DNA from 4 places in the Rhizobium sp. LEGMi-198b genome. Region 2 is predicted to be linked to each of the others. Evidence: predicted binding sites of a transcription regulator. Region 2 holds the regulator's gene; each other region holds the start of a gene.

Region 1 (3,464 bases), on a different contig from region 2:
GCCGGCTCGATTGTTTGGTCGTCGGCCTCAATGATCTTCGCAAGGAGACCGATGTGTTGCCGCAGCCGGGCCGCGCCTATCTCGTGCCCTGGCTCATGCAGGTGATCCTGGCCGTCAGCGCCTACGGGCTCGACGCCATCGACAGTGTTTTCAACGATTTCAAGGATATGCAGGCAGTGGACGCCGAATGCGCCGAGGGTCGCGCCATGGGTTTTGCCGGTAAGATGTTGATCCATCCGAACCAGATCGAAGCCGCCAACCGGCATTTCGGCCCCGATGAAGCTGCCATTGCGGAGGCGGAAGCCATCATTGCCGCTTTCGCCGATCCGGCGGCGGCCGGCCTCAATGTCGTAAACCTCGGCGGACGCATGGTCGAGCGGCTGCATCTTGTCCAGGCGGAAAGACTGGTCCATAAAGCTCGCCTGATTGCAGAACGCCATCGTCCTTCGACAGGCTCAGGATGAGGGCTGATACGTATGAAAGACGACTTGATGAAACTCTACCGCTTCCTCACCGGCCCTGACGACGCTTCCTTCTGCCATAAGGTGACCGCGGCGCTGAACAAAGGCTGGGAACTGTCGGGCTCGCCGACCTATGCCTTCAATGCAGCGACCGGCCTGATGCAATGCGGCCAAGCGGTCGTCAAGGACGTCGAAGGCAAGGATTACGATCCGGAAATGAAGCTTTCCGAGCAGTAAGCATAGCAGGATCGGTTCCTCACCGGTCCGTCGCTTCTTCGGCGCTCGCCTCGATGCGCTCCATGTCCTCGTCGCTCAGGCCGAAATGGTGGCCGATTTCGTGGATCAGGACGTGGGTGATGATGTCGCCGAGGGTTTCCTCGTTTTCCGCCCAGTAATCGATGATCGGCCGGCGATAGAGGCGGATCTTGTTCGGCATTTCCCCGGTTTGGGCGGTGAAACGCTCCGATATGCCGCGGCCTTCGAACAGGCCGAGCAGGTCGAAGGGCGTTTCCAGCGCCATGTCCTCGAACACGTCGTCGTCGGGGAAATCTTCGATGAGGATGATGAGATTGCCGGTGAGCGAACGGAATTCGTCCGGCAGGTGGCTGTAAGCCTCCGTGGCCAGGGATTCGAATGTGCTGATCGAGGGGGCATGGCGGTCCCGCCAATCCTCGCTCTGGTCAATGCGGGCCATGAATGCTTCCTTCCTTAGCTGGTCATATAGAGCCTTTGTTTCGGTTTTTCGAGAGTGGATTGAGGCAGAGGAATATTTTCTCATAAAATGGTGTTGACTCTTCTTCCGACCTCTGGAATCCATAAGAACATAACAGGAACATAATTGATCTGGAGCTAACGTCATGGCCGAGGCCGCCGTGGCGCGGGAGACGCTTTTTGCCCTGCGTGAAACCATTGCCCGACTGGAAGGCAGGCCGATACCGGCGCTGGCTGCCGTGGCGCATGAGGCACGGGCAGCAGAGCCGGAGGTTGGTTCAGCCGATGCCGTCCAGCCGCTTGCGATAGGGGTTGCCGATCTCGACGAGGCGATGCAGGGCGGCGTGCCGCTCGATGCGCTGACGGAGATCCGCTCACTGGCCTTGCGGGATGCCGGAGCGGCCAGCGGTTTCACGCTTGCTCTCGCTGCACGGCTTAGAGCTCTCGCTGCGCGGCCTGGGGGGCAAGCCGCCGGCAAAACTGCGGCCGTATCGCCGGTTCTGTGGATCGGCGATACGGTCGCGGCGATGGAGGCCGGCCTGCCCTATGCGATCGGGCTTCGGGATTTCGGATTGGAGCCGGCCGGTTTTCTGCAGGCATCGCCGCGCAAGCTGGAAGAGGCGCTATGGCTGGCGGAGGCGGCTCTCGTCAGTGCGGCCTTTGCGGTCGTCATTCTGGAGGTACGCGGCAATCCGGCCCGTTTCGGGCTGACGGAGAGCCGGCGGCTTGCGCTTCGGGCCAAGGCAGCGGGGCGGCCCTTGTTTCTGTTGCGTCAAGCGGGCGAGGAGGAGGCGAGCAGTGCTCTCTTCCGTCTCGCCGTCGAACCCGCGCCGGCCCTGGCGCGGCCCCTGCCGGACGGATCGCTGCTTGGCGGCAGCATCGGTCATCCGGCCTTTCGTCTCACCCTGGAAAAGAGCCGCAACCCGGCGCCCTTTCCCATAACCCTGGAGTGGAATGCCCATGACCGCCAGTTTGCCCCTGTCCTCGACACTCAGCGCCCTGCCTTTCCCGGCGAATACGCAGCGCATTCTGGCGCTGACCTTTCCGCATCTGCCGACCGACCGGATCGCCCGCAAGCGATGGGGTCTGTCCTGGCGTTCGACCGGTCGGCTTGAGGCGCCACCACTCGCCTGTGCCGGCAAGCTGAACAATGCCATGCGGCTCACCGCGCTCAATGAAAGGGCCGAGACGATCGGCCTCAAGCTTGCACAGGGCGTCGCCGAGGCGAAGGCGATCTGTCCCGCCCTTGACGTCGTCGAAGAGAATCCGTCCGCGGACCGCAAATTGCTGGAGGCGATCGCCGATTGGTGCGATCGCTATACGCCGCTGGTGGCGATCGACGGCAAGGACGGGCTTTTCCTCGATATTACCGGCTGTGCCCATCTCTTCGGCGGCGAAGAAGCGCTGCTCGAGGATATTCTGATCCGGATTTCCCGGCTTGGTCTCGATGTCCGTGGCGCCATCTCCTCTGCGCCGGGTCTGTCCTGGGCGGTGGCCCGCTTCGACGAGAGCCGTGTCGTTCCTCCGGAAGCCATGGAAGAGGCGCTGGCGCCACTGCCGGTCGCCTCGCTCAGGCTTGGCGAGGAAACAGTCGCCGCATTGCAGAAGCTGGGGTTGAAGCAGGTGGGCGACCTCCTGGCTGCGCCGCGGGCGCCGCTGACCCGGCGTTTCGGCGCGCAACTCCTGTTGCGGCTCGATCAGGCCGTCGGCCTGAACGAGGAGCCGATCTCGCCGCGCCGGCCGGTCGCGCAGTTATCAGCCGAGCGGCGGCTTGCCGAACCGGTACAGGCGGAGGCCGATATCCTGCAGCTTGCCCAACAGCTTGCCGAAACCCTGAAACCGGGGCTGGAGGCCCGCGGTGTCGGCGGCCGTTCGTTCGAGCTTTTACTGTTCCGGGTCGACGGCATGGTGTTCCGCATCGCCGCCGGGGCGTCGCAACCGCTGCGGGAGCCGAGCCGGATCGCCAACCTGTTCACGGAGCGCTTCACTGCCATTCATGACGATCTCGATGTGGGATATGGCTTCGAAATCGTCCGCCTCAATGTCCTGGAACATGCGTCTTTCGACGCGGCGCAAGACGATTTCATCGAAGAGGGCCGGCAGGATGGCTCGCTCGCCGCCTTCGCCGACCGGGTCGCGGCACGGCTGGGGCCGGACTGCCTGCAGGGCTTCGAGCTGCAGGAAAGCCATATTCCCGAACGGGCCGTTCGATCGATACCTGCCGTAGAAATCCTTGCGGCCCACAGACGGACAGGAAGCGAGCATGCCGGTCATGGCTTCTTCCGCGGGGAA
Region 2 (3,464 bases):
CGTTCAATACCGACGTCGCCAAGGCGAAAAGGATCGTCAAGCAAATCGGAGAGCAGTTGAAAGAAGATCCGGAAATCGGACCGCAGATTCTTGAGACCCTGAAAATGAAGGGGGTGGAGCAAATTGGCGACTTCGGTATCGAACTGAGCTTTGCTTTTACCGCCCTCCCCGGTCGGCAAACCTACATACGGCGCCAGGCCTATACCATGATCCGCGACGCCTTCATGGAAAACGGCATCGACTTCGCTCAGCCGACAGTGCAGGTGGGTGGCGAGGAAAAATCCGATGCCGCGATCGCAGCCATGACACTGCAGAGAAAGAAGATCGCTGAGCAAATGACGCAATCGGCAGCGCCGCCGACCTGACCGTTCGCGCGAGATCAGTCACCAGCCTCATCTCCGCGCCCTCTTTGGCAAGGCGACAACCCTGGAGCCGATACCGGATGACGTTGGACAGAAAGGAGATCCAATGTGCTGAATGACCATCTGACGTCTATTGCCGCGCACGTTATTCAAATAGCGCTGACACCGGTCTTTCTGCTGGCGGGCACCGCCGGGTGCCTCAATGTCTTCTCGGCCAGGCTCGCCCGCGTCTCCGACCGGGTCAACAGCCTTTTCGAACGGGTGACCTCTGAGGACCCGGATGAAACGCGGTTGCTGCAGCTCTATTATCTGCGACGGCGAACATTGGCGCTGGAGATCGCAGTTCTGCTCGGCACGGCATCGGGCGTGTTCACATGCCTTGCGACGCTCGGCCTCATGGGCGGTGCAATTCGACAGCAATTTCGCGAGCAATTGCTGCTCTGGCTCTTTGGCCTTGCCGTCTTCGCACTCATGGGCGCCTTTGTGGCCTTTCTCGTCGAGATGATTCTGGCCGGGCGCAGCATGCTAAGGCAGATCGCCAACGACCGTACCTTGCTCGAGCACCGGCACGGGAGTTCGAGGAAAAGTTCAACCTATTGATATCCCATCGAATATTACTACGGATGGCACCAATCCCGGCCCCTCAGAAATCCGGATTCCCAGTCAGATCCATAGCTTGCTCTCCATGGTTCGGAGAGTGTCGTCCTCCAAAGAGCTTATAGAACGAAGAACATGGCTTTTCGCCGCCTTGGAGATAATCCGTTTTGGGATCGTCCGAAATTTTGCTTCGCCCGATTCCGCATATATTTCTGCTATTTAGTTTGAAGGTGCCGGGAAAAAAGTCATCTGCCCGGGACCTGTTATGTTCCCATTTATTTGATGCACCTACAAAATGTTCACCGAAATTTAAGGGCTTGCGGAACACATATGGAACATATAGTGTCCGTTCTGGATTTGTTTCACGACACCTTCTCAGTCCCGAGGTTCAAAACGATGTTGACGCGCAAGCAGCAGGAACTGCTTCTCTTCATTCACGAACGAATGAAGGAGTCCGGTGTTCCGCCATCTTTCGACGAGATGAAGGATGCGCTGGACCTTGCGTCCAAATCCGGTATTCACCGTCTCATCACGGCTTTGGAAGAGCGCGGCTTCATCCGTCGCCTGCCGAACCGAGCCCGAGCGCTGGAGGTCATCAAGCTGCCTGAGGCCTATAGCCCGAGCCTGCAGCCTCGCCGCGGCTTTTCGCCAAGCGTCATCGAGGGTAGCCTTGGCAAGCCGCAACTTGTGCCGCCGCCCGCACCCGCCAAGCCGGTGAGTGAGGACAACAACAGTTCGGTTTCGGTACCCGTCATGGGCCGCATTGCCGCCGGCGTTCCGATCTCGGCTATCCAGAACAATACTCACGACATCACCGTTCCCGCCGACATGCTCGGCTCCGGCGAGCATTATGCGCTGGAGGTCAAGGGTGACTCGATGATCGATGCCGGCATCTTTGACGGCGATACCGTCATCATCCGCAACGCCACGACCGCCAATCCCGGCGACATCGTCGTCGCTCTCGTCGATGATGAAGAGGCGACATTGAAGCGCTTCCGCCGCAAGGGAGCCTCGATCGCGCTTGAAGCGGCAAACCCTGCTTACGAAACCCGCATCTTTGGGCCGGATCGAGTGAAGGTACAAGGCAAGCTCGTCGGTCTCATTCGCCGCTATCACTGACCGGTGACGCCGGCTTGAGCGGCGCGCCAAAAGTGTCTGTTCGCCAGTCGTAGGAGCGATGCAGGCTCCATGGCCGCGAAAGGTTTTCAAACGCCGCCGTTGCGACCGGTTTATTGGTGCTGAGGTTCATTTCAATAGATCCCGTGCGGCGCAGTGTTGCGCCCGTAAAAAGCATCGCGCCAGAGCGGCAGCGATCAAGACGCAGCCGTACGGAGGTGATGACGATATTGGCCGTGTCGCAGGCCGGAGCGAGATAGGCGGCATCTTCAATGGTGACAAGCATGTCGCCATTATCCAGCATTGCCACGCACCATGCACCTTTTTGGCAGGCGAAACCGCCCGGCCCGGCCGCGTCTAATGCCGCATCCATCGCCTTTCGAACGGTGCTCTGTTCTTCGGAATTCAGGCGACGATGCTTGTCTGATTTGCTGATTTTGGGGAGCTGACTATCCGGCGGAAGCATCGTTGGCGGTTGCTGCTCGGTGATCGCCAATGCTCTTTGCCACTGCTCGAAGATGAAATCCGGCGGTTTTTCGCGGTTTGTCGTCAGCGCACCGTTGCGCAACAAGGCGACCAGCGTGCCGTCCTCGGAGATCATGAGATCAGGCTTGAGGACACCGGGGCCGAGCGCCACGACTGCAACCGAACCGATGATCAAGAGCGCACCTGCATGTCGCAGCCATGTTCTCAGCAAGGTCATCAACAAGAAGCCGGCTATGACCGTCGGGAACAGCCAGACCGGCAGCCGACCGAAGGGAATATTGCCGCCCCAGGCGGCAACCGTTTTGGCAATGACGATGACGACATCAAGTCCCCAGCCGGTTATCTGCCAGAAAGGGGCATCAACGCCAAATGGCATCAGTAGCGTCGCCGCCATGCCAAACGGCATGACGACAAAGGAGACGACCGGCATAGCCGCCAGATTGGCGATGAGACCATATGTCGCCAATCGGTGAAAATGCTCTATCGAGAAGATTGCCGTCGATGCGCCGCCTATAAAAGAGGTCGACAATATGCTTCCGAAGAAACGGGAAACGAAGAGCAGCGGACGCATGACCCGGAACCGGGAGAGAACGCTCTCCCGATGCGGCCTCCTCGCCCAGAGCGAATAGCCGGACACCAACGCCAGGGTCGCGGCGTAAGACATCTGAAAACTTGGTCCGAGCGCCTGCGAAGGCGACAGTATGAGAATGACTATCGCCGATAGCGCCACGTTGCGCAGGCTAATGGATGGTCGGTCGAAGAGCACGGCGATCAGCATGATAGCCATCATGATGAAGGCACGCTCCGCGGATACCCCGAAGCCGGAAATGAGATAATAAGCCGTCACTGTAACTAGCGCGCCGAAGGCCGCAATCTTCTTTGTTGGCCAAGCCTGTGCCACGC
Region 3 (3,464 bases), on a different contig from region 2:
GCGACATCATCGACAAGTCGATCAACGAGACCCTGGCGCGAAGCCTCTATACCAACGCCACCGCCTTCCTGGCGCTGGTGCCGATGGCGATCTGGGGCGGCAGCGCCGTCTCCAGCTTCGCGATCCCGATGGTGTTCGGCATACTCGTCGCTGGCGCCTCGTCGGTCTTCATCGCCGCTCCGATCCTGCTGTTCCTCGGCGATTGGCGCCGCCGCCATGCCAAGGCGGTCGCCAACGACGCCGAGTCGGACGACAAGTCCGGCAAGGACAACAAGTCCGGCAAGGACAACAAGCAGATTCCTGCTGCCGAATAAGCGCGAACGGATATGAACGAGGGCATGCCCAGCTTCCGGGCATGCCCATTCTGCCTCCGGATCAGATGGACGGCATATGCAGCGGCAGCCCTGGGCGCGGCGCCACTATTCTCTCCAAAACACCGTTTTCCTGCTCTGTGATGAGCGCATATTTACCATCGAGGGTGAAAGCGATGTTGCCCGGCCGCGTGCCATTGGTGCGGATACGGCCGGCGATCTTTCCGGCGGGATCGACCATGCAAATCTCGCCTTGCCCATAAATCGTGCAATAGAGCGTGCCGTTGCGATCAAAGGCCATGCCTGCCGGTCCACATAGCGCCTTCACAGCAGGCGCCGGCATCACCTGCGCAAATAGTTCCTGCCGCCCGCCGACGATCTGGCGATAGATTTTCCCGGTCAATGTCTCGCTATAATAGAGCAATCCGTCCGGCCCGAAGGCTATGCCGTTGGCATAGAGCAGACCGGTCGCCAGCACGCGCTGCACCCGGCCTTCCGCCGGATCGATCTGATAGACACGGCCGTTATAGGGCGCCTGGAAGAAACCGGGATTGATATCGGCGCCTTCGAGCAGATCGGAGATACGGACGCCTGAATCGGTCATGTAGAGCAGGCCGTCAGGGCCAAAGGCCAGATCGTTCGGGTAGAGAAACGCGCCGTCATTGCCGCCTTCTATCACCTGCAAGGTGCGGCCTTCCGGAGACAGCCGGACAAGGGAGTTTTCCGGGCCGCCCGCCACCCAGAAACAATTGTCGCCATCGACGGCGAGCCCGGTCGGCCGGCCGCCGGTACGGCAGATTTCACGGCGGATGCCGCCCACAATCATCGTCAGGCAACGACGACTGTCGTCAGTCTCCACAAGCGCGATGCGACCATCGGTCAGGGCAACAGGCCCCTCCGGCAGACGCAATCCGGTGGCCATCGTCTCGTTCATATTCGGGAACCCTACCCAGCGCACCGAAACCCCAAAAATCGTGTGTCACAGATGGTAAATAAGTACCCCAAAAGCTTTTTCGAGCCGGGTATTCGTTAAATCTGAACCAAATTCATGACGGGAGGGTCACATCTTTGTGCAGATCCGCCCGATCTTGACAGTTTTAGCCAATTCAGAACATTCATCGAACATTCGGATATTATTGCGAACATGATTCGTCGCCGATTCCGTGTTCGTGCGCCCGCCGTCCGAAGCCTTCAGGAGAGCCCATGACCACCGCCTATCTGGAAAAGCTGAACCCGGAGCAGCGGCAGGCGGTGGAGCACGGCACGACGGTCGAAGGCAGCCATATTGCCGGGCCGCTGCTGGTGATCGCAGGCGCGGGCTCCGGCAAGACGAATACGCTGGCCCACCGCGTCGCGCATCTCATCGTCAAAGGCGCCGATCCCCGCCGCATCCTGCTGATGACCTTCTCCCGCCGTGCGGCGGCCGAAATGGGCCGCCGCGTCGAACGCATCTGCCGGGAAGTGCTTGGCGCCAATGCCGGCATCATGGCCGATGCGCTTGCCTGGACCGGCACATTCCACGGCATCGGCGCGCGGCTCCTGCGCGATTACGCCGAACAGATCGGCCTCGACCCGGCCTTCACGATCCATGACCGCGAAGACAGCGCCGACCTGATGAACCTCATTCGCCACGAACTCGGCTTCTCCAAGCTGGAAAACCGCTTTCCGACCAAGGCAACCTGCCTCGCGATCTATTCCCGCGCCGTCAATTCGGAAGCGCCGCTCGAAGAGGTGCTGCGCGATTTCTTCCCCTGGTGCGCCGCCTGGGACAAGCAATTGCGCGACCTCTTCGCTGCCTATGTCGAGGCCAAGCAGGCGCAAAACGTGCTCGATTACGACGATCTGCTGCTCTACTGGGCGCATATGCTGCACGAGCCGCTGATCGCCGAGGATATAGGCGGCCGCTTCGACCATGTGCTGGTCGACGAATATCAGGATACCAACCGGCTGCAGTCATCGATCCTGCTGGCGCTGAAACCTGACGGCCACGGGCTGACCGTTGTCGGCGACGATGCGCAGTCGATCTATTCCTTTCGCGCCGCGACCGTGCGCAACATTCTCGACTTTCCGACCTCTTTTACGCCCGCCGCCAATATCGTCACGCTCGACCGCAACTACCGCTCGACGCAACCCATTCTCGCCGCCGCCAATGCGGTGATCGATCTTGCCTCCGAGCGTTTTACGAAGAATCTGCGCACAGAACGCCAAAGTGCTGAGCGTCCGCGGCTAGTCACGGTGCGCGACGAAAGCGATCAGGCGCGTTATATCGCCGATCAGGTGCTGGAAAATCGGGAGAGCGGCGCCAAGCTCAAGCAGCAGGCCGTGCTCTTCCGTACCTCAAGCCATAGCGGACCGCTGGAAGTCGAGCTCACCCGCCGCAATATTCCCTTCGTCAAATTCGGCGGGCTGAAGTTTCTCGACAGCGCCCATGTGAAGGACATGCTCGCTGCCCTCCGCTTTGCCCAGAACCCACGCGACCGTGTCGCCGGCTTCCGGCTGATGCAGCTTTTGCCGGGCATCGGCCCTTCGACTGCCCAGCGCGTGCTCGATCATATCGGCGAACAGGCCAGTCCAATGGCGGCCCTGGCCGATTTTCCGGCGCCGCCGCGCTCGGGAGAAGACTGGACGGCCTTCGTTGCGACCATGCAGGAGTTGAAGGCCGGCAAGGCGGGATGGCCGGCGGAAATCGGCCTCGTACGGCAATGGTACGAACCGCATCTGGAGCGGGCGCACGAGGACGCAGCGACGCGCCAGGCGGACCTGATCCAGCTCGAACAGATCGCCAGCGGCTATGGCTCGCGCGAGCGCTTCCTCACCGAACTGACGCTCGATCCGCCCGATGCCACCAGCGACCAGGCCGGCACGCCGCTGCTTGACGAGGATTATCTCATCCTCTCGACCATCCATTCCGCCAAGGGTCAGGAATGGACGAAGGTGTTTGTCCTCAATGCCGTCGATGGCTGCATTCCGGCAGATCTCGCGGTCGGCTCCTCCTCCGAGATCGAAGAGGAGCGGCGGTTGCTCTATGTTGCCATGACACGTGCCAAAGACAGCCTCGATCTCGTCATCCCGCAGCGCTTCTTCATCCATGGCCAGCATGCGCAGGGCGACCGCCATGTCTTTGCCTCGCGCACGCGCTTCATTCCGGCGACA
Region 4 (3,464 bases), on a different contig from region 2:
GAGCCGGAATCCGGCTTTTCCTGCCCGGTAATCATCTTGAACAGGGTCGTCTTGCCGGCGCCGTTCGGGCCGATGATGCCGACGATGCCGCCCGGCGGCAGCTTGATCGACAGATCGTTGACCAGCGTGCGACCTTCGAAGCCCTTGGTGATGCCCTCCATCTCGATCACCACCTGGCCGAGACGCTCGCTGACCGGAATGATGATCTGCGCATCACCGGGGCGCTGATTTTCGGCAGCATCGACTAGCTGTTCGTAAGCGTTGATACGCGCCTTGGACTTGGCTTGACGGGCCTTGGGGCTGGAGGCGATCCATTCCTGTTCGCGGCTGATTGCCTTCTGACGGCCAGCTTCTTCGCGGGCTTCCTGCAGCATGCGCTTGGCCTTGGCCTGCAGATAGGCGGAATAGTTGCCTTCGTAGGGAATGCCACGGCCGCGGTCGAGTTCGAGAATCCAGCCGGTAACATTGTCGAGGAAGTAGCGGTCGTGGGTGATCATCATCACGGCACCCGGATAGTCGCGCAGGTGCTTTTCCAGCCAGGCGATGGTCTCGGCGTCGAGATGGTTGGTCGGTTCGTCGAGCAGCAGCAGGTCCGGCTGCGAGAGAAGCAAGCGGCAAAGCGCGATACGGCGGCGCTCACCGCCGGAAAGGCTGGTGACTTCGGCATCGCGCGGCGGGCAGCACAATGCTTCCATCGCCATCTCGACCTGGCTTTCCAGATCCCAGAGATTCTGGCTGTCGATGATATCCTGGAGTTTGGCGCCCTCGTCCGCCGTCTCGTCGGAATAGTTCATCATCAATTCGTTGTAGCGATTGAGGATTTCGGTTTTCTTGGCAACGCCTTCCATGACGTTTTCGAACACCGTCTTGTTGGGATCGAGCTGAGGCTCCTGCGCCAGGTAGCCGATAGTGGCGCCTTCGGCCAACCAGGCTTCGCCGGTATATTCCTTGTCGAGGCCGGCCATGATGCGCAGCACGGTCGACTTACCGGCACCATTCGGGCCGAGAATACCGATCTTGGCGTCGGGATAAAAAGAGAGATGAATATTTTCGAGGATCTTCTTGGCGCCATAGGCCTTATTTAGACCGGCCATATGATAGATGAACTGACGTGCCATAGCTTGGGTTACTCCACGGGCGGATACATTGCGAATTGTGCCGCTATGTAGGCGAAACCCCGCCCTCGGGCAACGGAGAAACCTTGTCCGAGGGCATTTATCGCGCCGAGCCGCCTGCTGGGTGTCAGAAACCCGCTGCGTCCACCACGCCCTGATCGCAGCCGAACGATGTGCTGCCAGCGCCCTGGATCAATTGCTCAAGTCGCGGCTCGTTTCCTTCCGACGGCTGAATAGCGTCTTCCGACAAGCCGATCGTCAGTTCCGAGATCACCCGCACCTTGCCGACTTGGCGGCAGCTCATCTTCACGCGGCCACTGGCGCCCTCGCCAAAACTTTTGTCGAAAGCAGCCTTGATGGTTTCGGCATCGAGCGTCTTGCCGATATTCTGCGCGAAAAGATCGCGCACAGCGGACGCATTGAGTTCATTGATCAACCCCACCGCAGTCCCGAAATAATCATCGGCGCTGAGCTTGGTGCAACTGCCGTGTTTGATCCACTCATGCCGCTCCAGACCGGATTGCGTGCCGGGCATGACTTTGTCCAGCGCGGCCTTGGTTTCCGCCGAGAGTTGAACAGCCGGCAGGTCTTTCCAGTCCCGGCCGCGATCGGACTGCTTCAGATCATCGGAAACGTCGCAATATTCCTGCCGCATCGGCCAGAGGCCGTGTAGTGAAAAGTTCTTGGCGTCAAAATTATTCGCTGATTGATTTCGGCATTCCGCCTTCTTTTGGTTCGTCGCGCAGAACGCGGGTTCCCAACTCGCCGCCAGAATAAAGCGCGTCCGTCCATGGCTATTCTCCTCAGCCACGGCACTCGTCGCCATCACCACCGCAGTCAGAACCGCAACTGCAAACCTTTGAAGCCAAGGCTTCATTTCATACCTCCAAAATAGAACAATATGAGAACAAATAAGCAGTTTGATTTGCCGCACGCAACCCTGAATCGCAAAAACCACGAAGATTTATTTCTGTGAGCTTCCCTCGCCGTCCATTGCAATCCCGCCGGCGATGACCTTTCGTCCCACATGGGGAGGAAACACGCATGATGTTTGCCGAAACGAGGCATTTGCATAGTCCGACGGGCGCGACGCTCGCCTATCATCATGCGCCGGCAGAGGGCGCCGCGCGTGGCGTGCTTCTCGTCAGCCACGGTCTTGCCGAACATTCCCGTCGCTATGAACGCTTCGCCGCAGCGATGGCAGCACGCGGCTTTCATGTCTATGCTCACGATCATCGCGGCCACGGCGAGACAAAAGCTGTCGATGCGCCACTCGGCCGCTTCGCAAGGCGCAACGGTGTCGATGCGGTCATTGCCGATGTGCTGGCGATCCGAGAGCTTGCCGCAACCGCCCATCCCGGCCTGCCGATCATTCTCTTCGGCCACTCCATGGGCGGGCTGATCAGCCTCAACGTGGCCGTGACGCATCCCGACAAGTTCGACGCCGTCACCGTTTGGAACTCAAATTTCAACCCTGGTCTCGCCGGGCGCGCAGCGCAGGTCATCCTGAAGGCGGAACGCATGCTGAAGGGGTCCGATGTGCCGAGCGGCCTGTTGCCGAAGCTGACCTTCGGCGCCTGGGGCCAATCGATCGCCAACCGCCGCACCGAATTCGATTGGCTATCCCGTATTCCCGAAGAGGTGGATAAGTACATTGCCGACCCGCTCTGCGGCTTCAATGCCTCGGTGTCGCTGTGGCTGGATATTTTCGAACTGACCTTCCGTGCACCACAAAGGGATCACCTCGATCGGCTTCGGCGCGACATGCCGATCCATCTTATCGGCGGCAGGCATGACCCGGCGACGAACAATGGAAAAGCAATTTCCTGGCTGTCAGATCATTTGAAAAAGGCCGGCTTCTCGCATACCACCATGACCATCTATCAGGACATGCGGCATGAGACTCTGAACGAGATCGGTGCGGCCGCAACCATTTCGGATTTTGCCGACTGGTGTCAGCAAGTGACGGCAAAGGACTGATTCCCAAAGGAATGTTTGAATAAATGCCACCGGCGGTTCCCTGCCCCGTTTGCATCAACCGAAGCCTCCATATTCTCTGGCGCGAGCGGCGCTTTGCTTCCGGGCCGGTATCCGATACATCTGAGAACACTTTCGTGCCGTAGCCGCCCATCGGGACCGATATGACCGATAATAAAACCAAGAAACCACCCCTTTCCGGCATTCGTGTCATCGAACTCGCCCGCGTTCTTGCCGGCCCCTGGGCAGGGCAGATGCTGGCCGATCTGGGCGCTGACGTCGTTAAGGTCGAGAACCCGGATGGAGGCGACGATACGCGCCAATGGGGTCCGCCTTTCGTCGAAGGCAAGGATGGGGAAAACCTTTCCGCCG

What was found. Region 2 encodes LexA, which represses DNA repair genes until DNA is damaged. Its sites were predicted from a motif close to TGTTCNNNNTGTGTTCNG; they were not measured.
Region 1: a site for LexA is predicted at 1,279-1,296, ahead of ACXHXG_RS17050 (ImuA family protein). Genes of this name have one in related genera too.
Region 3: a site for LexA is predicted at 1,419-1,436, ahead of ACXHXG_RS04350 (ATP-dependent helicase). Genes of this name have one in related genera too.
Region 4: a site for LexA is predicted at 2,008-2,025, ahead of ACXHXG_RS08730 (ribonuclease T2 family protein). Genes of this name have one in related genera too.

What each region holds. Positions count from the first base shown of each region.
Region 1 covers NZ_JBSYVH010000004.1:112,740-116,203, forward strand. The annotation lists gene ACXHXG_RS17035 (HpcH/HpaI aldolase/citrate lyase family protein) at 1-464, shown strand, start outside; gene ACXHXG_RS17040 (DUF1737 domain-containing protein) at 492-698, shown strand; gene ACXHXG_RS17045 (metallopeptidase family protein) at 718-1,155, opposite strand; gene ACXHXG_RS17050 (ImuA family protein) at 1,319-2,287, shown strand; gene ACXHXG_RS17055 (Y-family DNA polymerase) at 2,328-3,464, shown strand, end outside.
Region 2 covers NZ_JBSYVH010000009.1:59,365-62,828, reverse strand. The annotation lists gene ACXHXG_RS27935 (mechanosensitive ion channel family protein) at 1-365, shown strand, start outside; gene ACXHXG_RS27930 (DUF2721 domain-containing protein) at 471-962, shown strand; gene lexA (transcriptional repressor LexA) at 1,356-2,078, shown strand; gene ACXHXG_RS27920 (ComEC/Rec2 family competence protein) at 2,059-3,464, opposite strand, start outside.
Region 3 covers NZ_JBSYVH010000001.1:890,302-893,765, forward strand. The annotation lists gene secD (protein translocase subunit SecD) at 1-314, shown strand, start outside; gene ACXHXG_RS04345 (SMP-30/gluconolactonase/LRE family protein) at 376-1,245, opposite strand; gene ACXHXG_RS04350 (ATP-dependent helicase) at 1,515-3,464, shown strand, end outside.
Region 4 covers NZ_JBSYVH010000002.1:421,583-425,046, forward strand. The annotation lists gene ettA (energy-dependent translational throttle protein EttA) at 1-1,118, opposite strand, end outside; gene ACXHXG_RS08730 (ribonuclease T2 family protein) at 1,243-1,992, opposite strand; gene ACXHXG_RS08735 (alpha/beta hydrolase) at 2,163-3,095, shown strand; gene caiB (succinate--glutarate CoA-transferase) at 3,257-3,464, shown strand, end outside.